2 regions of the Clostridium oceanicum genome follow, and region 2 is predicted to be linked to the other one. Evidence: riboswitches for the same ligand, from Rfam matches in the RefSeq annotation. Region 2 holds a riboswitch; the other holds the start of a gene.
What was found. Region 2 has a riboswitch for S-adenosylmethionine ahead of metF (methylenetetrahydrofolate reductase [NAD(P)H]). Riboswitches for the same ligand answer to the same signal wherever they lie in the genome.
Positions count from the first base shown of each region.

Region 1: another riboswitch for S-adenosylmethionine. It lies ahead of metK (methionine adenosyltransferase); the one in region 2 lies ahead of metF (methylenetetrahydrofolate reductase [NAD(P)H]).

Region 1 is NZ_BAAACG010000013.1:106,820-123,733, forward strand. It holds gene atpD (F0F1 ATP synthase subunit beta) at 1-213, shown strand, start outside; gene ABDZ71_RS14495 (F0F1 ATP synthase subunit epsilon) at 259-663, shown strand; gene ABDZ71_RS14500 (hypothetical protein) at 830-1,534, shown strand; gene murA (UDP-N-acetylglucosamine 1-carboxyvinyltransferase) at 1,557-2,813, shown strand; gene spoIID (stage II sporulation protein D) at 2,961-4,049, shown strand; gene ABDZ71_RS14515 (peptidoglycan DD-metalloendopeptidase family protein) at 4,173-4,901, shown strand; gene spoIIID (sporulation transcriptional regulator SpoIIID) at 5,011-5,265, shown strand; gene mreB (rod shape-determining protein) at 5,366-6,397, shown strand; gene yyaC (spore protease YyaC) at 6,449-6,982, opposite strand; gene ABDZ71_RS14535 (tRNA 2-thiocytidine biosynthesis TtcA family protein) at 7,044-7,757, opposite strand; tRNA gene ABDZ71_RS14540 (tRNA-Thr) at 8,013-8,088, shown strand; tRNA gene ABDZ71_RS14545 (tRNA-Tyr) at 8,094-8,178, shown strand; tRNA gene ABDZ71_RS14550 (tRNA-Val) at 8,188-8,263, shown strand; tRNA gene ABDZ71_RS14555 (tRNA-Thr) at 8,292-8,367, shown strand; tRNA gene ABDZ71_RS14560 (tRNA-Tyr) at 8,371-8,455, shown strand; SAM riboswitch class I at 8,580-8,689, shown strand; gene metK (methionine adenosyltransferase) at 8,771-9,946, shown strand; gene recD2 (SF1B family DNA helicase RecD2) at 10,058-12,301, shown strand; gene ABDZ71_RS14575 (competence protein ComF) at 12,317-13,336, shown strand; gene ABDZ71_RS14580 (ComF family protein) at 13,309-13,986, shown strand; gene hpf (ribosome hibernation-promoting factor, HPF/YfiA family) at 14,461-14,988, shown strand; gene secA (preprotein translocase subunit SecA) at 15,168-16,914, shown strand, end outside.
Region 2 is NZ_BAAACG010000010.1:16,591-33,504, forward strand. It holds gene ABDZ71_RS10705 (SDR family oxidoreductase) at 219-1,085, shown strand; gene arcA (arginine deiminase) at 1,212-2,423, opposite strand; gene ABDZ71_RS10715 (type I phosphomannose isomerase catalytic subunit) at 2,858-3,685, opposite strand; gene ABDZ71_RS10720 (YjiH family protein) at 4,326-5,693, shown strand; gene ABDZ71_RS10725 (hypothetical protein) at 6,031-6,468, shown strand; gene ABDZ71_RS10730 (BCCT family transporter) at 7,090-8,742, shown strand; gene ABDZ71_RS10735 (homocysteine S-methyltransferase family protein) at 8,867-11,284, opposite strand; gene ABDZ71_RS10740 (methionine synthase) at 11,274-11,954, opposite strand; gene metF (methylenetetrahydrofolate reductase [NAD(P)H]) at 11,975-12,862, opposite strand; SAM riboswitch class I at 13,060-13,161, opposite strand; SAM riboswitch class I at 13,899-14,008, shown strand; gene ABDZ71_RS10750 (O-acetylhomoserine aminocarboxypropyltransferase/cysteine synthase family protein) at 14,146-15,429, shown strand; gene ABDZ71_RS10755 (homoserine dehydrogenase) at 15,471-16,703, shown strand; gene ABDZ71_RS10760 (homoserine O-succinyltransferase) at 16,726-16,914, shown strand, end outside.

The sequences.
Region 1 (16,914 bases), on a different contig from region 2:
AGAAGAATACAAAGATTTTTATCACAACCATTTACTGTAGCAGAGCAATTTACAGGAATGGAAGGTAAATATGTTTCTATAAAAGATACTGTTGAAGGATTTAAAGGAATACTTGAAGGAAAATATGATAATATACCAGAACCAGCTTTCTTATTTAAGGGAACTATAGAAGAAGTTTTAAAAGAAGCTGAAAAAATAAAAGAAGGTAAATAATTTATTACTTTCTTTTATAGATTTATTTGGTAGAAGGAGATTAGTATGAAAAATAACTTAGAGTTTACTATATTCACTCCTCAAAAACAAATAAAAATAGGAGAAGTAAAAGAAGTAATAGTAGAAACTATAGAAGGAAGTTTGGCAATATTACCAAAACATATTTCTATGATCGCTTATTTAAAACCTACTGTTACCCAATTTGTAAATTTAAATGGTGAAAAGAAAAATATTTTTACATCTACAGGTACACTAAAAGTTAAAGAAAATAATGTGTACATAATATGTGATTCTGCTGAATATCCTGAAAATATAGATTTAAAAAGGGCTAAAGAAGCTAAGGAAAGAGCAGAAAAAAGATTAAGAGAAAGTAAAGATAAAATAGATGTGAAAAGGGCTGAAATGGCACTTTTTAGGGCTGTTTCAAGAATTAAAGCTAAACAAATATAAAGTTTTTTAGAATGGTTTAAATATTAAACCATTCTTTTTTTTATGAGTAAATATTTATTAGATTAAAAAGGGCACATTTTAACTTTATCTTTATATATTAATAATATATTAAATGTGAATACTATAGATAAAAATGTAAATAATCTAAAGATGAGGGGGAGTTAAGATGAAAAAAACTAAAGGTACTATGTTATTTACTATGATTATTATATTAGTTACGATTTCATTTAGTTGTTTTTTTTATAATAAATCCTATGCAAAAAAGAATATAAATTTGTTTGATGAAATAATAAATGAGACAAACAGTAAAGTGAAAGAAAAAGGAGTAGAATTTGTATTTACACTAAAGAATAAAAATGATTTAAAAAAAATAAGTAGTTATTTAAATTTAAATTATAAAAAGGTACTAAATAAATTAGATAATAATAATTCCATAAAATTAGATGAAAATAACATTATAGGGTATATAGATAAATTTTATGAAAATAATAATACTATAATAAGTATAAAACTTTCCTCTAAAAGAGAGGGGCTACACATAATAGATAAAATAAAAAATGATATACAATTAAATCTTAAGGAAAAAAAATATAATTTTAAAATTTTTGAGTATGTAAAAAGTAAATCATCAGATACAAATATAGATAATATAAACAAAAATTTATTAAAAACATTAAAAAAATATAGATGCAGTAATATTAATACAATAAGATTAGAACGAGGTTATAGTACTATAGCATATACTAATACTAAGAAATATGATCAAATTATATCTAATGATAAATTTGTGGATTTAAATTGTGCTGTATGTAAATATGATTCTGGAAACTATGTAATAATAGGAACTCCACAAATAAATACAACGTACTAGTAATAATGAATGGAGGAAAAGTATGGATAAGATAGTGGTTAGAGGAGGTAATAAATTAGAAGGGGAAGTAAACATAAGCTCCGCTAAAAATTCAGTATTACCTATAATTGCAGCTAGTATACTAAGTGGAGATAAATGTGTTATTGACAATGCTCCTATGCTTGAAGATGTAAATGTTATAGGAGAAATTTTAAAAAGTATATCAGCAAAAGTAGATATAAATAGAGATAATAATAAAATAATTATTGATACCAGTTCAATTGCAAACTGTGAACCAGATAGTGAACTTGTAAAAAAAATGAGAGCATCTTTTCTTTTAATGGGACCTATGATGTCTAGATTTGGTAGTTTTAAAATATCTCTTCCAGGAGGATGTAATATAGGAACTAGGCCTATAGATTTACACCTTAAAGGATTTACAGCTTTAGGAGCTAAAGTCACTATAGGTCATGGATATGTAAAAGGTGTTGCAGATAGACTTATAGGAAATAATATATATTTAGATTTTCCATCAGTAGGTGCTACAGAAAATTTAATGATGGCAGCTGTTATGGCAGAAGGAGAAACTACAATAGAAAATGCAGCAGCAGAACCTGAGATAGAAGATTTAGGAAAATTTTTAAATGAAATAGGAGCAAACGTTATAGGGGCAGGAACTGATACAGTTAGAATTATAGGAGTTAAAAAATTAAAAGGAACTACTCATAGGCCTATATATGACAGAATAGAAGCAGGAACTTTTATGGCATCTGCTGCTATAACTAGAAGTAAAATAAAAATAAATGGGGTAATAGAAGAGCATTTAAAACCTATTATAGCAAAGCTTACAGAAATGGGAGTAGACATAAAAATAGAAGGAGAAAGTGCTATAGTAGATGCTACTAAAGAGCTAAAACCTATAGATATAAAGACTATGCCCTATCCAGGATTTCCAACAGATATGCAGGCTCAAATTATGGCTATACTTTGTTCTGTAAAAGGAACTAGCGTTATAACTGAAACTATATTTGAAAATAGATTTATGCATGTTTCAGAAATGAAAAGATTAGGCTGTAATATAAAAATAGATGGAAGAAGTGCAGTTATAGAAGGAGTAGATAATTTAACAGGAACTCAAGTTAAAGCTACAGATTTAAGGGCTGGAGCTGCACTTATTTTATGTGGATTAATAGCAGAAGGGTGTACAGAAGTAACAGATATATATCATGTAGATAGAGGATATGTGAAAATTGAAGATAAATTTAAAAATTTAGGTGCAGATATAAAAAGAACAAATTAAAAATATATAGAAATTTTGAAAGATTATTTTTAGGTAATTACTTAAAAATAATCTTTTTTATATGGGTTCAATTTATATTTTTATCATATTTATTAAAATTATAAATATATTTATATTGATTAACTTTAGATAGAAAAGAGGTATGCTATGAGAAGGGATGAAGATTGTGTACATATAAGGAGATTGTTTTGGGGCATAATTTCAAGTATCGGGATAATATTAGTACTTGCAGTAATACTTTCATTTTTAACTAGATCTCAAATATATTCAAAGAATATAAAAGACAAAAATGTAGTGGAAAACAAAGTAGAGGATAACTCAGTAGAAAAGGAAGCTGTAGTAGATGTAAATAAAAAATATAATGTGAAAGAGGAACCAAAAGTTAATGTGTATTTTATGAAGCAGAAAAAAGTAAGAGCTATACCATTAGAAGAATATGTAAGAGGGGTAGTTAGTGCAGAGATGCCAGTAGAATTTAATGAGGAGGCATTAAAAGCACAAGCAGTAGCTGCTAGGACATATGCATTGGCTCACATGAAAAACTTTGGGGACAATCAGTTTAATGAGAGAATAAATGCGGATGTATGTGATACTATATATTCTCAAGTGTATATGCCAAAAGATAAGAGGCTTAAGGCATGGCCTAAAAATAAAAGAAATGAGTATTGGAATAAAATAGATAAATCTGTAAAAAGTACCTCTGGTCAAATATTAGTTTACAATGGAGATATAGTTATGTCACCTTATTATTTTGCTACAAGTAATGGTAAAACAGAGGATTGTGAAAATGTATTTAAAAGTAAAGTTCCTTATTTAAAAAGTGTAAGTAGTCCAGGAGAAGAAAAAGCTCCTAAATTTAAGACTTCTGCAAAATTTTCTTATAATGAATTTATAAAGAAAGTAAATAGTCAATATCCTAAATCAGGACTTAGTACTTCTAAATTAAAAAATCAAGTAAAAATATTATCAAAAAGTGATTCCGGTAGTGTTAAAACTATAAAAATAGGAAATATAACTATTACAGGACCTAATTTTAGAAAGCTTTTATCTTTAAATTCATCTAAATTTACAATAGATTTTAAAGGAAGCAATATACTTATAAATTGTAATGGATATGGCCATAATGTAGGAATGAGTCAATGGGGAGCAAATTCTATGGGTAAGGATGGAAAAAAATATGAATATATATTAAAACATTATTATAGTGGTGTAAATATAAAAAAATTAAATTATTAAAGAGAAAATCAATTAATGTTGATTTTCTCTTTTTTTATATCAAATTTAATTTAAGTATAAAAAATTAATAAAATATGTATTTTTTTCTATAGTCTGGACAAACTAGAAAATGGAGGTGCTGATATGGAAAAAAAACCATTTAAGAAAACATCAAAATTTTTTAAGAGGGAGGGCTTTTATGTAATTTTATTTGTTTGTTTATGTGTTATAGCTGTTGTAGCTGGAGTAACTGTTAAAAATAGCAAACAAGTTAGAAATAAACCTATTGAAAATAAAGTAGTTAAAAAAGATACCAGTAAAGATACAGCTAAAGCTGTAAAACAACCAACTAAAAGTTATGAAAATGCTCTTCAAGTAAAAAAAGAAGATGAAAATACTAAACCAAAGACTGAAGAAAAAACTCAAGAAAAAGATACAGCTAAAGTATCAAAGCAAGTTCAACCTAAATTTATAAAACCAGTTGAAGGAACTATAGCAAGAGTTTATTCAGAAGATCCAGTATTTTGGAATTCTACATCAAGTTATAGACCAAATTTAGGTATGGATATAAAGACAAACTTAGGTAAATCTGTTTTAGCAGTTGAAGATGGAAAAGTAGAAAATGTTGTTAGTTCAAGTCAAGATGGAGTTAAAGTAATTATCAATCATCAATCTGGACTAAAAAGTGTATATTCTAATTTAGCTGCCAAAACAAATGTTAAAAAGGGTCAAGCGGTTAAAAAAGGTGATGTTATAGGTAAAGTAGGTAAAACTACATTACGTTCAGCTTATGAGAAATATGGTGACCATTTACATTTTGCTATGATGAAGGGTAATAATTACATAAATCCTTCTAAATACATTAAGTATTAATTTGAAATTTAAGCCATTTTTCGCTTTTAATCGAAAAGTGGCTTAAAAATGAATTTAATTTGTTAAATTAGCATAATTATAATTATAAAGGATTAAGGGAGGTAGCACTTTGAAAGATTACATTGAAGAAAGAGTCCTTGAAGTCGCTAAATATATTATAGATTCTAAAGCTACTATAAGAAGAACAGCTAAAGTGTTTGGAGTAAGCAAAAGTACAATACACAAGGATATGACAGAGAGGTTACCTAAAATAAATCCACAGATAGCTGAAGAGGCCAAGGAGATTTTAGACTATAATAAAGCAGAGAGGCATATAAGAGGTGGAGAAGCAACAAAAATGAAATATAAAGCTATTGAAGGTTAAAAGCATTCCTATTATAATAAATTTATAGGCTTTTAGTAAAGCTATTTTTATTTTTCTTATAATTATTATATAAGTTTAGAGAGTAGGAGAGGATAAGGGAATGTTTTTTAGTGTAGGCACTGATATGGGAATAGATTTAGGTACCGCTACAGTACTTGTATATATAAAGGGTAAAGGAGTCATTTTGAATGAACCCTCAGTGGTAGCTATAGATAGGAACAAAGATAAAGTCCTAGCAGTTGGACAAGAAGCAAGAGAAATGATAGGAAGGACTCCAGGAAATATAGTGGCAATACGTCCAATGAGAGATGGAGTAATATCTGATTATGATATTACAGAAAGAATGTTAAATTATTTTATTACAAAAGCTTGTGGTAAGAAAAAAATAGGTGCTCCAAGGGTTGTTGTTTGTATTCCATGTGAAGCTACTGAAGTGGAAAAAAGAGCGGTTATTGATGCAGCAAAGAATGCTGGTGCTAAAAAGGTATTTTTAATTGAAGAACCGTTAGCAGCAGCTATTGGAGCAGACCTTGATATAACTAAAGCTAGTGGAAGTATGGTAATTGACATAGGTGGTGGAACTACTGATATCGCCGTAATATCTCTAGGTGGAATAGTTGTTAGATCTTCTATAAAAAGAGCAGGGGACAGTTTTGATGAATCAATAATAAAATACATAAGGAAAAAACATAAACTTATGATAGGGGAAAGAACAGCAGAAAATCTTAAAATTAATATAGGTTCTGCATTTGCTAAAGGGGAACCGGTTCCTATGCAAATAAGAGGAAGAGATTTAGTTTCAGGACTTCCTAAAGATATAACTGTAACTTCAGATGAAATGAGAGAAGCTCTTCAAGAATCAGTTAATGCTATAGCTGATCTTGCTCATTCTGTTCTAGAAAAAACTCCACCTGAGTTATCTGCAGATATAGCAGATAAAGGAATAATAATGACAGGTGGAGGAGCTTTATTAAATGGACTTAGTGACTTAATAGGAAGCGTTACTAAAGTACCTGTTCATATAGCTGATAATGCAGTTTCTTGCGTAGCAGAAGGTACTGGAAAGGTACTAGCTTATTTGGATAAAATGGGTATATCATCTTCCGGTGATGGATTAAATTTAGTTGAATAACATATAGCTTTATATGAATAAGCACCATAATAATAACTATTATTATGGTGCTTATTCAGGTTCATTATATACCATATAATAGCAATGTAGTAATGAGTTAACTATAGTTTTTGCCATATTCATTATTAAACTTAATCTAATAGTATTAGAATGAAATAATTCATTGTTTTCATGAGAGTCTACAATTCCTATTATAGATACTTCTCCTATATTAGGTAGAGATTTCCCTACACCCTTTCCGGGATGAACAGGATAGTCTCTTACCTGCAGTTCTCCAATTTTGCATTTATCACCTAAGCAAGCGTCTATGCCTATTATATTGCTATTTGGGTGACGATTTTTGATTTGAGATATTTTTTCTTCTATATTTAAAGCATGTATAGGATTATCTATAGTTCCATATACATGTAGAGGAAAATTTTTCGATCTTAACATACTACCTACTAGAGGTCCTAAAGAATCACCTATACACCTATCAGTTCCTATACATACTATTAAAGTATCTTTATTAATATAATCTTTTAAAAAATATGCTATTTTATAGTAGGATAGCGAATTGTTATAAGGTGTTTTAATTTTACTCAAAGTACATCCCTCCCTATATTAATTTATATGAATAGGGATAATTAAATATTAAATAAAAATTTTAATTTTTTTTCCATATATTTAATTGGTCAGTATTAGTAAGACATCCTAGAAGCCTATCCCTTATTCCTGGTATATCTTTTTCTAAAGAAGATATTAAATCTTTCATATACTCTCTTTTAGTATATCCATTAGCAGGGCAAGGGTTGTCAATTATTTTAAAATTATATTTTTTTGATATGCTTTTGGTTTCATATTCATTTATATAAACCATAGGTCTTATTAAAGTTATATCACGTCTGTTTAAATAAGTTTTAGGAGAAAAGCTACTAATTCTTCCTTCATAGAACATAGACATAAGTAAAGTTTCAACAGCATCATTTTTATGATGACCTAATGCAAGTTTATTACAGCCTAATTTTTTAGCATAATCATTTAATGCACCTCTTCTTAAATTTGCACAAAGGGAACAAGGATTTTTTTCTTTTCTAATATCAAAAACTATTTCTTTTATATTAGTTTTATAAATGTGTATTGGTATATCCATTTCAGAGCACATTTCTTCCATAGGAGAAAAATCTGCACCACTATTTGGATCTATAACTATAGCTATTAAATCAAATTTTTCAGGGGAGAACCTTTGGTATTTTTTTAGTAGTTGTAATAAACATATACTATCTTTTCCACCAGATAAACCGACAGCTATTTTGTCATTGTCTTGAATTAAATCAAAATCATTTATAGCTTTTCTTAATTTACTTAATAATTTTTGCATAAGTACCTCCTAAGTATGAATATATTGTAGTTATTTAGATTATATTGTAAAAATGTACTAATAATTATACCATTAAAACCTTATATGTTTTATAAATGGTATATGTGTATAAAATAAAGAAAATTAGAGATAATAAAAGATACAAAGGAATAAAGCAGTAAAAACATAAATAAATGGGCTTGAAATTATAATTAAAAACAGATATACTATTTCTTGTCGAAAGCGTTCAAAACTTTCAACATAAATACAAAATATGCTGGCATGGCTCAATTGGCAGAGCAGCTGACTTGTAATCAGCAGGTTGTAGGTTCAAGTCCTATTGCCAGCTCCATATGTGGAGGAGTTCCCGAGTGGCCAAAGGGGGCAGACTGTAAATCTGTTGCAATTTGCTTCGATGGTTCGAATCCATCTTCCTCCACCAAAATTTTATGGGCGCATAGCTCAGCTGGGAGAGCATCTGCCTTACAAGCAGGGGGTCACAGGTTCGAGCCCTGTTGTGCCCACCATAAAATTTTATAAAAAATTTAATAATATGCTGGCATGGCTCAATTGGCAGAGCAGCTGACTTGTAATCAGCAGGTTGTAGGTTCAAGTCCTATTGCCAGCTCCATATGGAGGAGTTCCCGAGTGGCCAAAGGGGGCAGACTGTAAATCTGTTGCAATTTGCTTCGATGGTTCGAATCCATCTTCCTCCACCAAAACCTTTACTTTAGTAAAGGTTTTTTATTTTATGGTAGAATAAATTATAATATAATTTTTTTAGGTTGTTGACACCTATATGATGTTATGTTATGATTTTTAATAGTAAAAGTTAATAGTAAACTCTTATCCAGAGAGGTGGAGGGAAAAGGGCCCTTTGAAACCCGGCAACCAGTGAGTAGTGATGTTCACTATAGGTGCCAATTCCGGCAGTTAGTTCTGCAAGATAAGAGAGAAGTTAGTATATAACCTCTTCTTATTGAAGAGGCTTATTTTTTTGCAATTTTAAAATCATTAAATGGGAGGTTTAAAGTATGAAAAGAATTTTTACATCTGAATCAGTTACAGAGGGACATCCAGATAAAATTTGTGACCAGGTATCAGATGCTATATTAGATGCTATATTAGAAAAAGATCCAGAAGGTAGAGTAGCTTGTGAAACAGCTGTTACTACTGGTATGGTATTAGTAATGGGGGAAATATCTACTCATTGTTATGTAGATATACCTAAAGTTGTTAGAGAAACTATAAAAGGAATAGGTTACGATAGAGCTAAATACGGATTTGATTGTGAAACTTGTTCTGTATTAACTTCAATAGATGAACAATCTTCAGATATTGCTGTAGGTGTTGATGAAGCATTAGAATCAAAAGCTGGAGAAATGGAAAAAATAGATGCTATAGGTGCTGGAGATCAAGGTATGATGTTTGGTTTTGCTACTAATGAAACTAAAGAATATATGCCTCTTCCTATAGAAACAGCTCATAAAATAACAAGAAGATTATCAGAAGTTAGAAAAAATGGAACTTTAGCATATTTAAGACCAGATGGAAAAGCACAAGTTACAGTAGAATATGAAGATGAAAAACCAGTTAGAATAGATTCTATTGTTGTTTCAACTCAACATAGCAGAAAAGCTACACAAGAACAAATACAAAAAGACATAAAAGAGCATGTTATAAATGCTGTAATTCCTGAAGAATTATTAGATGAGAATACAAAATATTACATTAACCCAACTGGTAGATTTGTAATTGGAGGACCACAAGGGGATTCAGGATTAACAGGAAGAAAAATAATAGTTGATACTTATGGCGGATATGGAAGACATGGTGGAGGAGCTTTCTCAGGTAAGGATGCAACAAAAGTAGATAGATCAGCTGCATATGCAGCTAGATGGGTAGCTAAAAACTTAGTAGCAGCAGGAGTAGCAGATAAATTAGAAATACAACTATCTTATGCTATAGGAGTAGCTAAGCCAGTTTCAATATCTATAGATACTTTTGGAACAGGAAAAATATCAGAAGAAAAAACATCTCAAATAGTAGATAAAGTATTTGATCTAAGACCAGGAGCTATTATAAGAGATTTAAAATTAAAAAGACCAATATATAAACAAGTAGCAGCTTATGGTCATTTTGGAAGAACAGATATAGATGTTCCATGGGAAAAGTTAGATAAGGTTGATGAAATAAAAAAATACTTATAATATAAGAAGAGTTAGGCTTTATGGTCTAACTCTTTTAATTAGGTAGTATTTGTATATATGTAAATAAATTATGTTATAATTTATATAATAAAGTAGTTTAGGAGAGATCATATGCAGGAATTACAAGGCTTTGTTGAGGATATAGTTTTTGAAAATCAGGATAACGGATATATGGTTGCAAAAATTAAAGACAAAAACAGAATTATAACTATAGTTGGGTTTATTCCTTATATAACAGAAGGTCAAAATTTAAAATTAAAAGGTGAATGGGTTGTTCATAAGCAATTTGGTAAACAGTTTAAAGTTGAAAGTTGTGAAGAGATAACTCCAGATACCGTTTTAGGAATAGAAAGATACCTAGCTTCTGGTATAGTGTCTGGTATAGGGCCTGTAACTGCTAAAAAAATAGTTGCGAAATTTAAAGAGAAATCCTTAGATATATTAGATAATGATATAGAAAAGCTTAAAGAGATAGAAGGTATTGGTAAAAAGAAAATAGAAACTATAAAATCTTCTTATGAAAAGCAAAGAGAAGTAAGAAACATTATGATATTTTTCCAGCAATATGGAGTTACTGCTAACCAGTGTGTAAAGATACATAAAAAATATGGAGTTAATTCTATAAATAAAGTACGTAAAAATCCATATATACTTACAGAAGATATATCTGGTATAGGGTTTAAAACTGCTGATAAAATTGCTAAAAGTTTAGGGATAGAAGCAGATTCACCTTTTAGAATTCAAAGTGGAATAACCTATATAATAAACCAGTTTTGTGCGTTAGGAAATACTTATATGCCTATGGATAAACTAAAAAAACAAGCAATAGATATTTTATGTGTTAAAGAAGAAGAGATTGAAAGAAATATATATGTAAGTGTTTCTGAAAATAAACTTAAGATAGAGGAAGCTTATAATAATAAATGTGTATTTAATTTACCCTACTACTATTGTGAATTAGGAGTAACTAGAAAGATATTAATGTTATCTTTAAATGAGTATAAAGATTTAAAAATAGATATAGAAAAAGAAATAGGAATATTTGAAAAAAGTAATAGTATAACTTTTGCACCATCACAAAAAGAAGCCATAAAAGGAGCTTTTGATAATGGGGTTGAAGTAATTACTGGAGGACCTGGAACTGGTAAAACTACTATAATAAACTGCATAACGGATATATTTGAAAAAGCCAATATGAGGGTATTTATGGCAGCTCCTACAGGAAGAGCAGCAAAGAGAATGTCAGAATCTACAGGACGAGAAGCTAAAACTATACATAGACTATTAGAGATGGGAATAGGAGAAGATAGGGAAGGATTATTTTCAAAAAGTGAAGATACTCCATTAGAATGTGATGTAATTATTATAGATGAAGCTTCTATGATAGATATAATGCTTATGCATAGCTTGCTTAAGGCTATATCTTTAGGCACAAGACTTATTATAGTTGGTGATGTGGATCAACTTCCTTCTGTAGGTCCTGGTAACGTTCTTAGAGATTTAATAGATAGTAGATGTGTTAAGATTGTTAGATTGAAAGATATTTTTAGACAGTCAAAGGAAAGTATGATAATAGTAAATGCCCACAAAATTAATAGTGGAGAAATGCCCTTATTAAATAAAAAAGATAAAGATTTTTATTTTATAGAATGTGAAGATCCAAATAAAATTTCAGATACTTTAATAGACCTTTGTAACAAAAGGTTACCAAAATTCAATAAAAAGTGGGATAAAAAGAAGCATATACAAATACTGTCCCCTATGAGAAAAGGAATACTTGGAATCAATAATTTAAATGTTCATTTGCAAGAAATTTTAAATCCTAAAGATAAGGATAAAAAAGAAATAAGTTTTAAAGACACTATATTTAGAGTTGGGGATAAGGTTATGCAAATAAAAAATAACTATACCCTAAAATGGACTAGAAAATATAGTGAATTAGAAAAAGATGGTGTAGGGGTATTTAATGGAGATGTAGGATATATAGAAGACGTAGATGAAGAAAAAAAGACAATAACTGTATTATTTGATGAAGATAAAAGGGTAGTTTATGAAGATTTATATTTAGATGAAATAGATTTAGCATATGCTGTAACTATACATAAAAGTCAAGGAAGTGAATTTCCAGTGGTTATTATACCAATGTTTATGGGTCCGCCACTTTTAATGAATAGAAATCTCCTTTATACAGGAATAACAAGAGCAAAAAAGTTAGTTGTATTAGTAGGATCTTTAAAAGCTACTAGTTTTATGATAAGCAATAATAAGAGCTTTGAAAGATTTTCACTTCTTAAATGGAGAATAGTTAATGTAATAGAGAATGGGCTTTCAAGTGAAAATAATGATAACAATTAAAGGAGAGTAGTTTTTATGACTTTATTAAAAAAGTATGGTTATGAAAAACATGAACCTAGTGAAGTCTTAGATTATATATCTTCATGGTGTAAGAGTGAAGAAAGATTTTTAAATGTTATAGCAATACCTTATAATGATTGTAAATTTTTTGTTGATATTATATTATATTTTATAAATCATGGCAAAAATATATTATATGTAACTAATGAAAAAAAAACAAATGTAAAGATAGTTAGATATTTAAAAAAGCTAACAGGTTTTAATGATTATTCTTATGTGAAAAATCCAAAAACTAAAGTAGAATCAAAGTTAAAAATAACAGATTTTAATATAGGGGATTATTTAAATGAAAAATTTGATTTAGTAATATATGATGATATAAGTAATTTTTCTTTTCATAGTAAAGAAAATATACAAAGATTAATAAAATCTAAGCTTAAAAATGAAGGCAAAGCTATATCCTATTCTATTGAACCAATACTTCCATATTATAGACACTTTTATATACCTTTTAGAGAAGATAAAATGCCTATAATAGAACCTAGGATTATGATTACTAGAATAGATCTTAATAAAGAAATACCGTTTATAATGTATGATTATTTAGAATGGTCTATAAAGTCTAAAAGAAAAGTTATAGTTTATACTTCATCTAATAGGGTTAGTGAAAATTTATATAAATATATAAATAACAACAATATTAATTTTGGTGTTAGTGTAACTGTAGATAAAAATTATAAAAACTACAAAAAGATTGACGAATTTATGAAAAGTGAAAAAGGTATAATAATAACCAATAATTTTAATAACATTCCTTGTAACATAAAAAATACAGATCTTATAGTTTATGGAGCAGATTCTTTTAATTATAAAGAACTTGTTTATTTATGTGGAGTAGTTGGAAGGAGTGAATATAATTTTAGAGGAGAAATTATGTTTTTAGCTAATAGTGAAGAGGAAAGTATGGATAAAGCTAAAGATATAATTAGAAACTTTAATAAAAGAGCATGGAAAATAGGTTTATTGAATTTATAAAATATATAGGAGATTGTGTTTTAGAGGTTATATATCCTCATACTAACAATTGCATAATATGTGATTCTTATGTAGAAAATAAATTCTTATGTAGAAATTGTGAAAATAAAATAAAATATTGTTATGATCCTTATATAATTGATAAAAATGGGTTAAAAGTTAAAATATATTCAGTAGCCTACTATTCAGGAATAATTTTAGAACTTATTATAAGACTTAAATATAAAAGTGATTTTAAAAGTGGAGAAGTATTAGGATTTTTAATGTATAAAAAAATATTAAAAGAAAATTTAAATATAGATTATATAACTTATGTTCCTTCTACTAATAAATCCCTTAAAAAAAGAGGTTACAATCAAAGTAAATATTTAGCTAAAATTATAGGTGATTATACGAAAATACCTATAATTAATCTTTTAACTAAAAATGATAATGCTAAAGATCAGATTGGCTTAAATAAAGAAGAAAGATGGAAAAATGTAAAAAATAGCTTTAACTTAAAGTTTAAAGAAAATATTGAAAATAAAAATATACTTTTGGTAGATGACGTTTTAACTACTGGAGCTACTACCTTTTATTGCTTTAAAGAATTAAAAAAATTAAAGATTAATAATGTTTTTGTATTGACTGCAGCCAAAAGTCGTGTATAATTTAAATGTAATTAAATTAGGTTTGTGGTTGAAAGTCGATGCCAGTCGCAGGCGAAGCGATCCACGTAAGTTAAATAAAATATTTAATGAGCATGGTGCGGTTTAGAAGTAAGACCTGCCGTTTCACAAGATGAAACGAGAGAACTATTAGTGAGAGGCACAACACCGGGTAGCAAACGTTCCAGCAGGCGAGTGTGGGGTCAAAAACCAGGTCAACTAATTTGATTGTGAAAATAAGATTCATATTTATATGAGTCTTATTTTTTTATACAGCAAATGTTAAAGGACAAGCTAATAGTTATTATTATTTAATATTTATATAATTAAACTTAATATTTTGTAAATTCTAAATAATTGTGTTGTATTTTTGTGTTAAAAGTATTAAAATATATTTAAACAATAAAAAACAAACTTAAATAAAAAATAATAAATTTAACTATAACCCATAATTGGGACAGAAAGAGGGGCTGAAGAATGAAAATAAATGTTATAGGTAAAAATATCAAGGTAACAGAAGCCTTAAGGGATACTGTGGAGAAGAAATTATCTAAGTTAGACAGATTTTTCAACCCAAATGTGGTGGCAACTGCTACACTAAGTGTAGAGAGAAACAAACAAAACATAGAAGTTACAATTCCTTTTAATGGAGTAGTATTAAGAGGCGAAGAATCAAATGGAGATATGTATGCTTCTATAGATTTAGTTATAGGCAAATTAGAAGGACAAATTAGAAAACAAAAAACAAAACTTCAAAAAAGAAAATATAATGATTCATTGAGATTTAAATATATACCTGATAGAAAACAGGAAGAAGATGATGAACCTAAAATAGTAAAAACAAAAAGGTTTGCAATGAAGCCTATGTCATCTGAAGAAGCAGTGTTACAAATGGAGTTAGTTGGACATAATTTCTTTGTATATAAAGATGCAGATACTGAAGAAGTAAATGTAGTTTATAAAAGAAGAGATGGAGATTATGGATTAATAGAACCAGAATTTTAACATAAAATTAATATAAAAGGTTGTGCAGCAGACTTTTCAAGTGTGCTGCATTAATTTTTATAAAAAATTAGCATGTTTTACAAAATTTATACCTTATATATAGCTTAATAAGTTGAATGGTATATTGTTAAATGATATAATTTTAAAAGATTAATAATAAATAGCGAGGATGAAAAAATATGAAGCTTTTTGATAAATTATTTGGAACTTATAGTGAAAGAGAACTAAAAAGAGTCAATTCTACAATAAATAAAATAGAATCATTAGAACCTCAGTTTAAGAGTTTAAAAGATGAAGATTTTAAGCCTAAAACAGAAGAATTTAAAGAAAGAGTAAAAAATGGTGAAACATTAGAAAGTATTTTACCAGAAGCTTTTGCTTTAGTTAGAGAAGCAGCTGTTAGAACTGTAGGCTTAAGACATTATAAAGAACAGCTTATAGGTGGAATTATACTTCACCAAGGAAGAATTGCTGAAATGAAAACTGGTGAAGGTAAAACATTAGTTGCTACATTACCTGCATATTTAAATGCCTTAACAGGAAAGGGAGTACATATAGTTACAGTAAATGACTATCTTGCAAAAAGAGATAGAGATATAATGCTTCCAATATATGAATTCTTAGGATTAACAGCAGGAGTTATACTTCATGATTTAAATAATGATGAGAGAAAAGAAGAATATAATTGTGATATAACATATGGAACTAATAGTGAATTTGGATTTGATTACTTAAGAGATAACATGGTTGTTTATAAAGAAGAAAGAGTACAAAGAGAGCTAAACTTTACTATAGTGGATGAGGTTGACTCTATTCTTATAGATGAAGCTAGAACTCCTCTTATAATATCAGGACAAGGTGAAAAATCTACGGAATTTTATAAAGTAGCAGATTATTTTGCAAAATCACTTATTGCAGAAAAAGACTTTACAATAGATGAAAAAGCTAATTCAGTAATACTTACAGATCAAGGTGTAGAAAAAGCAGAGGATTTCTTTAAATTAGAAAACTACGCTGATCCAGATAATATGGAAATACAACATCACGTTGTTCAGGCATTAAAAGCTAACTATATGATGAAAAAAGATAAAGATTATATGGTTAAAGGTGAAGAAGTTCTTATAGTTGATGAATTTACAGGAAGAGCTATGGAAGGAAGAAGATATAGTGATGGTCTTCACCAAGCTATAGAAGCTAAAGAATCTGTAAAAGTAGAAAGAGAATCTAAAACTTTAGCTACAATAACTTATCAAAATTACTTTAGAATGTATAATAAGTTATCTGGTATGACAGGAACAGCAGAAACAGAAGAAAATGAGTTTAGAGAGATATATGGATTAGATGTATTAGTTATACCTACTCATAAACCTATGATAAGAAAAGATCAACCAGATTTAGTTTATAAAACAGAAAAAGGGAAATTCAAATGTATAGTTGAAGAAATAACAGATAGAAATAAAAAAGGTCAACCAGTCTTAGTAGGTACAGTAAGTATTGAAAAATCAGAGCTTTTATCTGATATGCTTAAAAGAAAAGGTGTTAGTCACCAAGTTTTAAATGCTAAATATCATGAGAAGGAAGCAGAAATAATATCTCATGCAGGAGAATATGGTGCAGTTACTATAGCAACAAATATGGCAGGTCGTGGTACGGATATTAAGTTAACTGAAGAAGCAGAAAAAGCTGGTGGACTTGTTATAATAGGAACAGAAAGACATGAATCAAGAAGAATAGATAACCAATTAAGAGGTCGTTCAGGTCGTCAAGGAGATCCAGGAGAATCAAGATTCTTTGTATCTTTAGAAGATGATCTTATGAGAATATTTGGTTCTGAAAAAATGCAAAATATAGTTGAAAAACTTGGATTAGAAGAAGATGAAGCAATAGAAAGTAAGATGGTATCTTCAGCTATAGAAAGTGCTCAAA
Region 2 (16,914 bases):
TGCAGTTTTATGATTTATATTACAGAAAATTAATGGTATTTTTTCTAAGATTTTAAATTTAAAAAATTGAACCATATTAATTCACCCATTTTCCTATGTATCTTATTTTTTTAAAATTAAAAATCATTTTTTCTATTGTTACTATTATTAATTTCAAAGTTAGATTAATAGTATATGATATAATAATTATGAATCTTTAACTTAGGAGGAATATATTTATGAAAAAAATATTATTAACTGGAGGCAATGGTTTTTTCGCTTCAAGATTCACTAAATTCTATGAAAATAAGTACAACATACTTGCTTTAAGCCACAAAGATTTAGATATAACAGATGAAGATAAAACATATAAAGCTATAAAAGAATTCGCCCCGGATTATGTCATCCATACCGCTGGCATTGCTAATACTAATTTTTGTGAAGAAAACCCTGCTTTTACCTATGATATAAATGTAAATGGAACTTTAAACGTAGGTAAAGCTTGCAAAGATTTAAATTGTAAAATGATTTTTTTAAGTTCAGAACAAGTGTATAACGGAAATATGGAAGAAGGTCCTTATACAGAAAATATAAAACCTATACCTAATACTGAATACGGAAAACAAAAACTAGAAGCAGAAAATAAAATAAAAAACATATTAGATGAACTTTGGATTTTAAGATTCACTTGGCTCTTTGGACTTCCTGAAAAAAATTGTAAAGTTAATGCTAATATAGTTTCAAATATGATAAATTCTATTTTAAATGGAAAAGACATAAAGGAACCAGTAAATGAATATAGAGGAATGACATACATATATGAATTAATCGAAAATTTTGAAAAAATCTTTGATATTCCTTATGGTATTTATAACATAGGCAGCGAAAACAATTTAAATAGATATGAATGTGCTTGCCTTGTTTTAAAAGGATTAGGTTTAGAAAATAGATTAGACTGTTTAATTAAAAAAGATTTTGAAAAATACAAAGACAAACCTAGAGACTTAAGAATATCTAATCAAAAATTAAAAGATCAAGGTATTAAATTTAGTCTTACAAAAGATGCTATCTTAAAATGCCTCTCAGAATTTAATTATAAACTGTAAAAAATCAACTGTAATTGAAACTACAATACCCTTATATTTAATGGGTTAAATTTATTATTAAATAATTATAATCATATAAATAAAAGCCATAATGACATTAATTCATTATGGCTTTTACTTATTATATTATAGGTTTTCTCTATAGAATGGCATAGACATACATCTTGGGCCGCCTCTTCCTCTAGATAGCTCTGAAGAAGGCATAGTTAATACTTCTACATTATGTTTATTTAAAATTTCATTTGTTACATAATTTCTTTCATAAGTTATAACTTTTCCTGGAGAAATAGCTAAAGTATTTGAACCATCATTCCATTGTTCTCTAGCAGATATTATCTTATCACCATCACCACATCTTATAAGAGTTATATCTCTTTTTAAGTATTTAGATAATATTTTTTCTAAAGTATCAATTTCTTCTTTTACAACTATTTCTTTTTTAGATTTATCATAAGTTATAGCATTAACTTTTAAAGTACCTTCTATTTCACCATGAACCGTAAATTTATCATGATCAAGCATAGTAAATACTGTATCTAAATGCATAAATGCTCTTACTTTTGGTATTTCAAATAATAGTACTACTTTAAATTCTTCATTTGATTCAAACAATCTTTTAGCCAAAGCTAGTACTGATTTACTATCAGTTCTTTCGCTATGCCCTATAGCAATTACATCTTTTGATAGAATTAATTCGTCTCCACCTTCTAAAGAATATTCTTCGTTTCTGTTATACCATAAAGGTACATTATTGTTTCCGTATTTAGGATGGTGGGTAAATATGTATTTACCGAAGATAGTTTCTCTTTTTCTTGTTTGCGTTTTCATAGTATTTAAAGTAACTCCACTTCCCATACATGCAAAGGGATCACGAGTAAAATACAAGTTAGGCATAGGATACATTATAAAAGGATACTCTATGTCCCCTTCATCAAGACCTATTTCATTCATTCTTACTCCTGCCATCACTTTAGTAATCAATTCTTTTTCATTCATATTATATAAATAATCTTTTAGTTTATTACTTATATTAGCGTTTATATCTCCGCTTTCTTTTATTACTTCTTCAATAAATTGTGTTTTAATTTTACTATTTGTAATAGACTCTGCTGCTAAGTTTTCTAAGTATAAAACATTAACACCGTTGTTTGTTAAAATACTAGCAAATTTATCGTGCTCTTGTTGAGCAACTTTTAAAAAAGGAATATCATCAAACAATAATCTATCCATATAATTAGGCGTAATATTTTCTATTTCTTGACCTGGCCTATGAAGCATAACAGTTTTCAATGAGCCTATCTCTGAATAAACATTAATTTTTTTATCTGAATTTGTCAAAGCTGTGCCCTCCTTTTTGGATAATTTTAAAAAATATCCAATTTCATCGTATTATTTTTATAAAATTATGTCAATGTTTTAAATATTATATCTTTTTTATAAATGAAAGTTTATACATTGTTAAATTTGTATTTATTTGAATTATTATGAAATCCTTAATTCATAAATTATAGGTTTTACCTATAAATATCATAAAATAAGCAACTTTTATATGATATTATTTTATATAGTATTATGTTATCAATGAATTTTAATACATAATAGAATAAAAATTTTTTTAAGTGAATATTAATTCAATTAACAGAAATCAAGGGTAATTATAAGGACTATATCTTAACTTAATCCATTACAATTACCCTTGATTTAAACAACTTTTTAAAACACATATTTAATAACTTTTAATATCATATTTTAGAAAATATCTATTCAAAATTTTATTCATTAGATTTAAGAAGAGTTAAATTACCTTTTATTTCATAATTTATTCCTTGAGGAATATATACAGTTTCTTCTTTTGATATTTTAAGGCTATTTTTATCACAACTTATTGTTCCTTCTCCATCAATTACAACAAAACAGTTAAATCCATCTTTTGAAGAATCTTTATAAGTATCTTTTACTTCTATTTTATTAACTTTAAAATAAGGTGTTTCTAAAGATGAGAAGTTTTCTATTTTTCCACCTTTATTTTCACCAGTATAATCTATAACATTCAAAGATTGTTCTACGTGTTCTTCTCTTCCTCTGCCCCAATCGTATAACCTGTAAGTTATATCGCTATTTTGTTGAACTTCTATTAGCTTAAGTCCTCCTTTTATAGCATGAACGGTTCCAGAAGGTATATATATAAGATCTCCAGGTTTAACTTCTGTCTCTTCTAATTCTTCTTCTAATTTACCATCATTTATAATCTGTCTTAATTTTTCTTTATTAAGTCCTTTTTTAATTCCTGAAATTAAAGTAGCACCTTTTTCCGCTTCTAGTATATACCAACATTCTGTTTTACCTTTGCTATTTTCATGTATCCTAGCATATTCATCATCTGGATGAACTTGAACAGATAAAACAGAATCTGCTTTTATTATCTTTACTAGTATTGGAAATACTTCTTTAAATTTTTCTACATCTTTTAAAGCTTCACCTTTTAAATCACCATTATCAACAATTGATGGTCCATTAGGATGACATGATACAACCCATTTTTCCCAACCCCAAATTGTTTCCTTTAAAAAAGGCGAAAGTTTATAAATATATTTTGTCATATAACCACCTCAATTTTAATATTACACAATACATTATACACTAATTAAAATAAAAATATATACTTTTAACCAATAAATAAATACATTAAATCTATTCTAATTGATATCAATTAATATAATTAACTATTAAGGTATCTTTTATAAAATTATGAATTAATATACACTATCATAGAATAAATAAAACCATATATAAATCGCAAGATTATAGGCAAAAAGAATTAATTTTGCAATATTACTTTTAAATTGTCATGAAAAAAGGTATAATTAAATTGCATCTCTAAAAATATTCATAAAAGATAAATAATATTTTAACAAAATATATACTAGTTTTATAATAAATCCTTATTTTTATTGTTATATAGGAGATGAACCAATAAAAGTTATAAAGATATAATATTCAATTGTCAATATAATGCATTTGTATATTAAACTTCTTTACAATATACTTTAAATAACTTACTAAAAATGTATTTTTTTATTTAAATGTGTATTTCTAAAAAAATTAATTTTAATGGTGTTCATATGAAAACGTATAACTAAACTTAAGTCTTAATAATATTTTCATAATAAAACTTAAACAGTAAAAAATATTATATATATATTAATATAAAATTTTTTATTACTTAGAAAGGGGCAAATTATGCAAAAAAAAATTGATATGAAACCTAGAAAATATTCTAGTAAGGAGTTATATAAATTTATAATTCCTTCAATTATAGGTATGCTATGTTTCATGACACCAATTTCTTACAACGGAGAAGTTACTATTCCAGTAGCTGTAATGTCTAAATTTATACAGACAGGACTAGAAACTGTACTACCAACTATAATGACTGTAGTCATTGCAATCACATTCATATGTTCCACAATAACAAAAGTTTTTAAACCTAAAGCTATTCTAGAAAATAAATATTGGAATAATTTATTTAATATTACACCATTATGGTATGTAATAAGAACATTAGGTTTTATTTTTATAACTTTAACTTATTTTAAAATAGGACCTGAATGGGTATGGTCAGCAGATACCGGTGGATTTTTATTTACCGATCTTTTACCTGTTTTATTTTCTGTATTTATTTTAGCAGGATTGCTTTTACCACTATTGCTAGATTTTGGTCTTTTAGAGTTCTTTGGTGCATTACTTACTAGAATTATGAGACCAATATTTACTTTACCAGGACGTTCTTCTATAGATTGTATTACTTCTTGGTTAGGTGATGGTACCTTAGGAGTACTTCTTACTAGTAAACAATATGAACAAGGCTACTATAGTGAAAGAGAAGCATCCGTTATTGGAACTACTTTCTCAGCTGTATCTATAACATTTAGTTTAGTAGTAATTTCACAAGTTAATCTTACTAGATTATTTGTTCCATACTATTTAACTGTATGTTTAGCAGGTGTTGTTGCAGCTTTAATATTACCTCGTATACCACCACTTTCTAGAAAACCAGATAATTATTATATGGGACAAGAAAAGAAAAATAAAGAAACAATACCAGAAGGATTTACTCCTTTTAAATGGGGTGTTAAAACAGCTGTTGATAAAGCTAGTGAAAATAACAGTGTTTCTGGATTCTTTAAATCTGGATTTAAAAATGTTTTAGACATGCTACTAGGTGTAACTCCTGTAGTTATGGCTATGGGAACTTTAGCTCTTATCTTAGTAACATATACTCCAATATTTAAATGGATTGGAATGCCTTTTATTCCGTTCTTAAAATTATTAGGAGTACCAGAAGCTGCAGCTGCTTCTCAAACTGTTATTGTTGGATTTACTGATATGTTCTTACCTTCAGTTATGGCAGCTACAATTAAGAGTGAAATGACAAGATTTATAATAGCAGGTCTTTCAGTTACTCAATTAATTTATATGTCAGAAGTTGGTGGATTATTATTAGGTTCTAAAATACCAGTTAATTTAAAAGACTTATTTATATTATTCTTAGAACGTACAATAATAACATTACCTATTTTATCATTAGTTGCACATATTATATTTTAAATATTTGTAAATACAAAGAATCCTTTTATAAAAAAGGATTCTTTTTTATTTTATAAAATAATTTTAATCTATGTTTTGGATTTTAAAAACAGCATACCTTACATATATGTAAGGTGTTTGTAAGGCCTTATATATAAGGATCTATGTTATAATTGTATAAGACACATTGAAATAAATAATCGTTTTTTTATAAGTTGCTTTTTTAAAAATTTTTAAAATAGAACTGTTACAAGAACCTGAGTAACTGTATTTTATGAAATACAGTTTTATTTTTCACTTGATATTTATTTTTATGGATCTAATACAAAAGAGAAAACTATATAGAGGAGATGAAACAATGAATTTTGAAGTATTTCATATAAATGGATATAATATTAAAATACTTTTTAGAAAAGGAATAGTTCATATATTAAATTCAAAAGAACTAAATGATTTTCTAAAAAAAGAAAAGAAAGCATCACTTCATGTAGCACTATTTATAAAAAATACCTATAAAGAAAAATATAAAAAAGATATAAGTATAACTTTAAAATCATTAACTATAGAAATTTTAGGACATGTTTATTTAGATAGAATCGCTAAATCTATATGTAAAATTGTTAGCATAGTACCCTTATTTAAAAAAAGTATATTAAAAATAGCAAATAAATTTGTTTTATCTCATACAGATATAATTGATATAGGTGAAAAACAAGTAGATAACAATAGATGGGTTTGGGACTCTATAGCTATTTTTACTCCATCAATATTTTTTAAAATGAAAAGCTATAAATAAGGTGATTATAAGTATACTAGTCATCTTATTTTTTTATTATCAAAGAAATAACTTAAAATTTCTCAATAAATTCTTGCATTTTCACCTTACTCTAGTCATTTTTTTATCTTTAATTAAATAAATTATTCCGATACCTATTTTCTAGAATAACTTTAGTTTATAGAATTCAAATATTCTTATAGCTTATTTATAAACAGAAATAATATTATATAATGGATTTTTAAAGCTTTGTAATCGATAAAAACTCTTTTATTCTTTAAATTGCTATATAAGTTTAAATTTGCCTCTTTTGACAGTATAATATGTCTATGTTATACTATTCACTGTAATCTTAAAGTGAAAACTTAGTTTAACACAAGGTTGTTTCTTAAGATTCTTAAAATTCTATTTAATCATTTCTAATGTTAAATTTTTAGATTAATCAGCCTTTAATGTTTTAAAATCATATTCCTTTTTACATATGATTTTAAGTTTATATAAGTATGTTTATATAAGTAGTGATATTTTTTATGCTTTAATTGTAATATTATTACTTATATGTATTAACATGTCTTAAATTATATTCTAAATTAATTAGTTTTATATACTGATAATTGACTACTAATAAGAAAGGATGATGTAATGAAAACCAGTATAGAAAACAAAGTAGAGAAAAAACTTCATAGTAGAAATTTTACTAAATTTGGGCTAGACATAAACCCAATAGTATCAATTGCTTCAGGAGCCATTATATTTATATTTGCTTTATATGCTTTTTTTAACCTAGATGGAGCAAATAAGCTTTTTGAATCTATAAAAAATATTATTACAACTAAAACTGATTGGGTATTTATTTTATCTAGCAATTTATTTATAATAGCATGTTTATTTTTAGCTTTTTCAAAATTAGGAAAAGTAAGAATCGGTGGAGTTAATTGTAAACCGGAATTTTCAAATTTCGCTTGGTATTCTATGCTTATATCTGGCGGAATGGGTATAGGCCTTATGTTTTGGTCTGTAGGTGAACCTCTTTATCACTCAATGATACGTCCCCCTATTTTTAAATCTCCAAATGCTGTTAGCTCCGCTTTAGCGACTACATTTTTTGATTGGGGACTACATCCTTGGGCTATATATGCAATTATGTCATTATCTTTAGCCTTTTTTGCTTATAATAAAAATTTGCCTTTATCATTAAGATCTGTATTTTACCCTATTTTAAAGGATAAAATTTTTGGAATTTGGGGAGATATAATTGACATTCTAGCAGTAATTGCTTGCTTAGTTGGTCTTGCAACATCATTGGGCCTTGGAGTTCAACAAATAAATAGTGGACTTACTTATCTTTTTAATATAAATTCAAGCATACTTATACAAATTGTATTAATTGCTATAATAACAGGAATTGCAACATTATCAGTAATTTCAGGTATAGATAAAGGTGTAAAATTTTTATCAGAGATTACTATGAAAATGGCACTAGTTTTTATGGTTGCTGTTTTATTAATTGGTCCAACTTCTTATATAATAAGAACATTTTCAAATTCACTAGGATTATATATAAATGATTTTGTTAAATCAGCATTCTTTATATCAATGGATGGTAGTAGTTGGCAAGGAACTTGGCCTATATTTTATATTGCATGGTGGATATCTTGTTCCCCTTTTGTAGGGATGTTTATCGCTAGAATATCTAAAGGTAGAACTATAAGAGAATTTGTTTTAGCAGTATTAATTGTTCCTTCTTTATTATCTTTCTTATGGTTATCTGTATTTGGAGGTACTTCAATTTATATCAATAATATTACTAATGGTTCTCTATTTGAAGTAGTAAAAAATAAACTTCCAGTTGCACTATTTGAAATGATAAACAATTTAAATACGCCATTTTTAGCAGGATCAATAAAAATACTTCTTTCTATAGTAGGGATATTACTTGTAATATTTTTCTTTGTTACTACTAGTGATTCAGGTTCTCTAGTAGTTGATAGCATAACCACTGGTGGTAAATTAGATTCTCCAGTAGGTCAAAGAGTATTTTGGGCTTGCATAGAAGGTTTTATTGCAACAGTACTTCTTTTAATCGGTGGAGAAAAAGCTTTAACTACATTACAAACCGCAGTAATAAGTACTGGGCTTCCTTTTGCAATACTTCTTAGTATTATGAGTATAGTTTTAATAACCAGTGTCAAAAAATCCTATGCTAAACAACAAAAGGTTAAAGAAATAAAACTATACAAACGGTTTGATGAATTTAAAGATAGCGAGGATTTTGAAGAAAAAAATTTGGCTTAAATCCTTTAAAAAGAGAACTTCTTATTTTTAATAAGAAGTTCTCTTTTTGTATAATAAATAACATATTTAGAAATTCTTTATTAGCAATATTTATTTTTTAAAACAGTATAACTAGCAATCTATTTTAACATAATATTTTTTCAGCAATCTCTACTGCTTCTTTAGCATCTTTAGCATAGTAATCAGCTTTAATCATTTCTGCATAATCTTCATTTAATACCGCTCCACCTACAAAAACTTTACAATCTATATTATTTTCATTTAAAGCTTCTATTGTTTCTTCCATACTTTTAACAGTAGTAGTCATAAGTGCGCTTAACCCTATTAATTTTACATTATGCTCTTTGGCCGCTTTAACTACTTCTTCTTTAGGAACATCTTTACCTAAATCTATTATAGTAAATCCATAGTTTTCAAGAACTGTCTTAACTATATTTTTACCTATATCATGTATATCTCCTTTTACAGTAGCAAGAATTATTTTTCCTCTGCTTATTTGATCTTTATTTTCTAGTATTAATTTTTCTTTTATAACTTCAAAAGCTTTTTTTACAGTTTCAGCAGATTGTATAAGCTGAGGAAGGAATATGTCACCTTTTTCATATTTTTTCCCTACTATATCTAATGCTGGTATCAAGTATTCATTGACTATTTTAAGCTCACTATTATTTTTAAGTAACTCTTTAGTAATAATTGCTGATTTATCTTTTATTCCTTTTATAATTATTTTTATTAAATCCTCTGAAGTTTCTTCATTAGATACTTTATTACTATCTTTATTATCTATAGCCTTTACGTTTCTTATAGCTGAATCTTTTTTAGGTTTTAAATTACTATATAATTTTATGTAATCTTCCCCTCCAACATCTTCATTATTTAACACTTTGAAAGAATATATTGTATTCATTATTTCAGATTTATTTGGGTTTACTATAGGAAGATCTAATCCATCTCTAAGAGCCATAGCTAAAAAGGTACTATTTAAAAGTTCTCTATTTGGAAGTCCAAAGGAAACATTTGAAACTCCAAGAACTGTTTTAACTTTTAATCTATTCTTAACCATATTTAAAGCTTTTAAAGTTTCTACTACTTCCTTTTGCTGAGCGGAAACTGTTAAAGTAAGACAATCTATTATTATATCTTCTTTAGAAATACCGTATTCTAAACATTTATTAACTATCTTTTTTGCTACTTTAAACCTATCTTCTGCTTTAAGAGGAATACCTTTTTCATCTAGTGTAAGTCCTATAACTGAAGCACCATATTTTTTTACAATAGGTAGTATAGAATTTAAAACTTTTTCCTCACCATTCACTGAATTTACTATAGCTTTTCCATTGTAAATTCTAAGTGCTTTTTCTATAACATTTTTATCATTAGAATCTATTTGAAGCGGTATATCAATTACAGATTGAAGTTCTTTTACAACTTTAATCATCATTTCTGCTTCATTTATTTCAGGTAAACCTACATTAACATCTAAAATATCCGCTCCTGCATCTATTTGTGATAGAGCCTGTTTTACAATATAATCTATATCATTATTTTTAAGAGCTTCTTTAAATAACTTTTTACCAGTAGGATTTATTCTCTCACCTATTACTTTCACTCCGTCTATTATAACAGGGTTAGTAGGAGTACATACTCCACATATTTTAGAACTATTTTTAGATATAGGTTTTACTTTTGATACTTCTTCTACTACTTTTTTTATAAAGGTGTCATCTGTACCACAACATCCACCTAGTATTCTTGCTCCCTTTTCTGCCATTCTTTTTTCTATAGAAGAAAATTCTTCTTTAGATATCTCATATACTGTTTCTCCATTAACCATTTTAGGAAGACCAGCATTAGGTTGAACCATAACTGGTATAGAAGAAAATTCAAGTATTTCTGATACTATAGGTTCAAGTTCTACAGGTCCTAGAGAACAATTTACTCCTAGTGCATCTACTCCTAAGCCCTCTAAAGTCATAATCATTGACAAAATACTGCATCCTGTAAAAGTTCTTCTATCCTTTTCAAAAGTCATTGTACAAAATACAGGTAATTTGGAATTTTCTTTAGCTGCTAAAACTGCTGCTTTAACTTCATATAAATCTGCCATAGTTTCTATAAGTATTACATCTGCTCCACTTTTAACACCTTGAATTACTTGTCTTTTAAATACATTGTAAGCTTTTTCAAATTTTAATGTTCCCATAGGTTCTAAAAGTTCACCTATAGGGCCTATATCTAAAGCCACTAAAGTATCTCTATTTTCTGAAGCTTTTTTAGCATTTTTTACAGCTGCGTCTATTATTTCTTCTACACTATATTTAATATCTTCTAATTTTAGTTCATTAGCTCCAAAAGTATTAGTAGTAATTATATTGGCTCCAGCTTCTATATATTTTTTATGTATGTTTATAATTTTATCTTTATCTTCTATATTTAAAATTTCTGGAATTTCTCCTCTTTTAAGTCCCGCTCTTTGAAGCATTGTTCCCATAGCTCCATCAAAAAACAGTATCTTTTCTTCTAGTATTTTTTTAATTTCCACATGATTCACCTGTCTTTCTAAATTCGCAATCTTTATATTTATTACAGTTTACGCAGCTTCTTTTTTTAAGGGTTATTTCTTTAGGTATAAATCCTATTATAGCGGTAACAGATTTTCTTGGTATCAGTATATTATGAGATGATGCCGTAAGACCAATTTCTCTTTGAGCATTTAAAACTTTTAAAAAATCCTTTTGAATTTCTATACTCAAATCACCATATCCAGGACTATATCTAAATGTTATTTTATTATTTTTAAGCTCAGCTTCTTTTTTTACTATAGATTCTACAAAATCACAGCCATCTTCAATAGCTGTAGTTGCACAAGCGTCTAATATTATTGATTTAGTCATATTAGTTTTTTCATAAAGTGCTATTTTTCTATCTAAGCTTATTCCTAAAGTTACTGCCATAAGAGTGCATTCTTTTGAATTACTTAAATGTCTTAATATATCTTTTCCTTTAAAGATTAAATTAGTATCTTTTATTAATACTTCTTTGTCTTTTTTTTCTATATTAAAAGTTTTATAGGTGTATTTAAAATTTATATATTCTTTAATTTCTCTTCTACATTCTTCAATTAAAGTATCTGTATTTTTATCAACTATAGAACTTTTATACCCTAAATATCTTAAAACTTCTTTTTTATCTATTTTAAATATATCATTCATAAGATTCACCAATTTAAAATCTAAATAGCTAAATCATTATTTACAGAACCTATTATAGATTTTATACTTTCATTTATTTTTCTAGCTACATAAGGATTATTCATTGTATATAGATGAATTCCCTTTACTCCACTAGATACTAAGTCTACTATTTGTTCTACTGCATAAGCTATTCCAGCATCTCTTAAAGCATTTTTATCATGTTCATATCTATTCATTATTTTTATAAATTTTGGAGGAAGTGACGCACCACATAAAGAAACTATTCTTTCAATTTGTTTTTTGTTTATTACAGGCATTATTCCAGCTTGAATTGGTACATTTATATTCTTTTTATTAATTTTATCATTAAACTCATAGAATAAGTTATTATCGAAAAACAATTGACTTATCAAATAGTCTGTACCACAATCAACCTTTTGTTTTAATCTTTCAATATCCTTATCTAAAGAAATGCTTTCTGTATGTCCTTCTGGATAACAAGCTGCTGCTATAGAAAAATCATGATGCTTTTTTATATAATCTACAAGTTCAAATCCATAGTTATAATCCCCTATTGGTTTTTGATCTAAAGGTATGTCTCCTCTTAAAGCTAATACATTTTCTATGTTATTGTCTTTAAGATTTTTTAATGTATTTTCTATAGTTTCTTTTGTAGAATTTATGCAAGTTAAATGAGCTAAAGCTTCTATGTTATATTTGTTTTTTATAAGTGATGAAAGTTCACAAGTTTTATTACCAGAACTAGTACCACCGGCTCCATAAGTTACACTTATATAATCTGGCTTTAGATCTTTAAGTTCATCTAGTGTTTTATATATATTTTCAATTGGAGTAGTACTTTTAGGTGGAAATACCTCCAAAGAGAAAACTACATTTTTTTCGGAAAATAAATTTTTGATTTTCATTTAAATAACCCCTTTTCGTATTATGTCTATTTTATAATTTTTATTATTGATGCTTTACACTGTTCTTTTATTAAGTATAGATTTAAACTAAATATTTTGATTATTAAATTTATTTTTTATTTAGTTGACTTTTTATTTTAAAATAAATAAAAAACCTAAAGGAGTAATCCCTTAGGTTTTAATAACGTAAGATATTATCCTTATCTATCAGCATAATGCTGCAGGATTTAGCACCTTGTATATAAATATACGGTTGCCGGGCTTCGTAGGGCCAGTCCCTCCGCCTCTCATGATAAGCTTCATTCATTTTTTATTAAGTACGATTATATTACAAAAAAAAGAAAATGTAAAGCTATTTTTTATAATTTTTTTATGAAAACTTATACACTTGTTTTTAAGAAGTTTATTTAAAAGAATCTTCTATATTTAAAAAACAACACAGTTTATCTTAATATAGATATATTATTAGGATTATGATTTTAAATTAACTTTATTATATTACTAAGTAATTTTTTATTTATAATAACTACCCGTATATCTTTATGTACTATTTTTTTTACATTAAAGTGCATTTAAATTTTTCACTTACAACACCACCTAATATATATCATAAGATTTTAGAATAATATTAGTATTTAAGTTTTTATTATATTTAAACCTTTATCTTTCTAAACTAAAAAGATAAGTACACCTTTAGCCTCTCTAATAGATAATAAAATTTATACATTTCTCTATTGTATAAACTTTATTATCTATTAAATATAGTTTTTGTATTAAAAAAGCTAAGTGGTTTTTAATACCATATGATCCCAACGGTGGAGAAAGGGCACTTTTTAAAATAATAAAAAAAATATAAATATTTTTTCCTTCTAGTAATATAGCCAATGTATACTTTTTCACTCTAAGTAAATCTATACAAATCATAAATTAACCCCTTGACATAAAAAATGATTTTAAATATAATAAGTTTCAAGCAAAGGTTAAATCAAATTTAAGAAAACGAAAAATTGAATTTTAAAAAGTTAATATAAAATATTTCTTATCAAGAGTGGTTGAGGGACAGGCCCTGAGAAACCCGGCAACAGCTGATTTTTAAAAATCAGAAATGTGCTAAATCCTGCAGTTAAATTTACTGAGAGATGAGAAAATTGTAGTTTCTATAACTGTAATTTAAAGTCATTTCTCTAAGAAATGGCTTTTATTTTTTTTAATAACAAGTTGAAACAGGTTGATTCAATAAACCACTTGTTTCCATTTAAATAAATAATTAAGGGGGCAATACTATGTTTAATGAAAATTGGAAAGATGAAACTATATGTATACAAGGAGGATATACACCAAAGTCTGGAGAAGCTAGAATTCTTCCTATAGTACAAAGTACAACTTATAAATATGAAGATCCAGATCAAGTTGCTAATTTATTTGATTTAAAAGAAGAAGGATTCTTTTATTCTAGAATAGGAAACCCAACTGTTGCAGGGTTTGAACAAAAGCTAACAGAACTTGAAGGTGGAGTTGGCGCGGTAGCTACTGCATCAGGACAATCAGCTATTACTTTAGCAGTTTTAAATATTTGTACAAAAGGAGATCACATTGTAGCATCTTCAAATCTTTATGGAGGAACATTTACTCTACTCTCTTCTACTTTAAACAAATTAGGAATTGATGTAACTTTAGTTTCTCCTGATGCTTCAAGAGAAGAAATTTTAAATAAATGTACTGATAAAACTAAACTTATATATGGGGAAACAATGGCTAATCCTAGCTTAAATATTTTAGATTTTGATAAATTTTCAAGTGTTGCTAAAGAAATTGGAGTACCTTTTATAGTTGATAATACTTTAATGACCTCTAAACTTTGCAAGCCATTAAAGCATGGTGCTAATATAGTAGTTTATTCTGCTACTAAATATATTGACGGTCATGCAACAAGTGTAGGTGGAGCTATAGTAGATGGTGGTAACTTTGATTGGAATAATGGTAAATTTAAATCTCTTTCAGAGCCAGATCCTACATACCATGGTACAAATTTTTCAGAATCTTTTAAAAATGCTGCATATATAGTTAAACTAAGAGTTACATTACTTAGAGATTTTGGAGCATGTTTAAGTCCTTTCAATGCATTCTTGTTTAATTTAGGACTAGAAACATTACATCTTAGAATGGAAAGACATAGCGACAATGCTTTAAAGCTAGCCAAATTTTTAAAAGATCATCCAAAAGTTAGTTGGGTTAATTATCCCCTACTAGAAAACAATAAAAATTATGATAATGCTAAAAAGTATCTAAAATATGGTGCTAGCGGTATATTAACTTTTGGAATTAAAGGAAATGACGATGCAGCTAAAGTATTTACTAAAAATCTTTCCCTAGCAGCTTTAGTTGTTCATATAGGAGATGCTAGAACTAGTGTAATTCACCCTGCTAGCACAACTCATAGACAGTTATCAGAAGAACAATTAATATCTTCTGGAGTACCAAAAGATTTAGTAAGAGTTTCTGTTGGTATAGAAAATGCAGATGATATAATAAAAGACTTTGATCAAGCTTTAAATAATATAAAATAAGCATAATTAAATTTTGCATAATAATAAGGAGGACTTCATAAATGATTTCAATAGCTATATTAGGAAATGGTGTAGTTGGCTCTGGAGTAGCTGAACTAATAGAAAAAAATATAAATAGTATAAAAAACAAATTAAATAAAGGGATAAAAATTTCTAAGATATTAGTTAAAAATAAAGATAAACATAGAAACAGCAATAATTATAGAATTATAACAGACAAACCAGAAGATATTTTAAAAGAGGATGTAGATATTGTTGTTGAATGTATGGGTGGTTTAAATCCAGCTTATGAATATATAAAAATGTCTTTAAAGCAGAAAAAACATGTAGTTACTGCAAATAAAGATTTAATTGCAAAGCATGGTTTAGAACTTTTAAGTCTTGCTAAAGAAAATAATGTTAAACTTTACTTTGAAGCTAGTGTAGGTGGTGGAATACCAATACTTAGACCGCTTAAAAACTGCTTAATAGGAAATAATGTAACAAGCATAAAAGCTATCTTAAATGGTACTACTAACTTTATTTTAACAAAAATGTCTAAAGAAAATCTTAGTTTTGATAAAGCTTTAAAATTGGCTCAAGAGCTTGGCTTTGCAGAAGCAGATCCTACTTCTGATATTAAAGGATACGATAGTGCTAGAAAACTTAATATACTGTCTAATATAGCTTATAATAGAAATTTAGATTGGGAAACTTTTAAAGTTGAAGGAATAGATAAACTAGATGAATTTGATATTTTAAAATCTAACAGATTAGGTGGCACAGTTAAATTTATTGGAATTAGTAATATAATAAATGATAAAATACATGCTTCCGTAAGACCAGTTATTGTGTCTAAAGATTCAATACTTGGAAAAGTTGAAAATGAATTTAACTCTATAGTTATAGAAGGCGACAGCGTAGGAGAACTTGCTTTTTACGGTAAAGGCGCAGGAAAACTTCCCACAGCTAGTGCAGTTTATGCTGATATAATGAATGTTTTAATAAATAAAAAAGAAGATCAGTTATTATTTAATAAAGAACCTGCAAATCTTCAAAAAAGTTTTACGGATAAAAAAGATTGGATTGTAAGAATTAAAGTAGATAACAAAGATAGGCATAAAATAATTAGTAAATTAAGTGAAAAATTTAATAAAGTATATATAGACACAGATGACTTACTTCCTAAAGATGAAGTTTTTGCTACTATTTATTCAGTATATGAAAAAGATTTAGAAGAAAATTTAAGAATTTTTACTGATATTAATAACGTAAAAACTCTTATGATACTATAATTTTTTTAGAAAGGATTAAATGATGAGTATATTTATTGATGAAAATCTGCCAGCTTATGAAATTTTAAAAGCTGAAGATATAGATGTATGCAGTAAAAATTCTAATATTTATAAATCTAAATGTCATAGTGCATTAAACATACTTATACTTAATTTAATGCCTCAAAAATCTAAATCTGAAACTCAACTGATAAGACGACTTGGTAGCAGT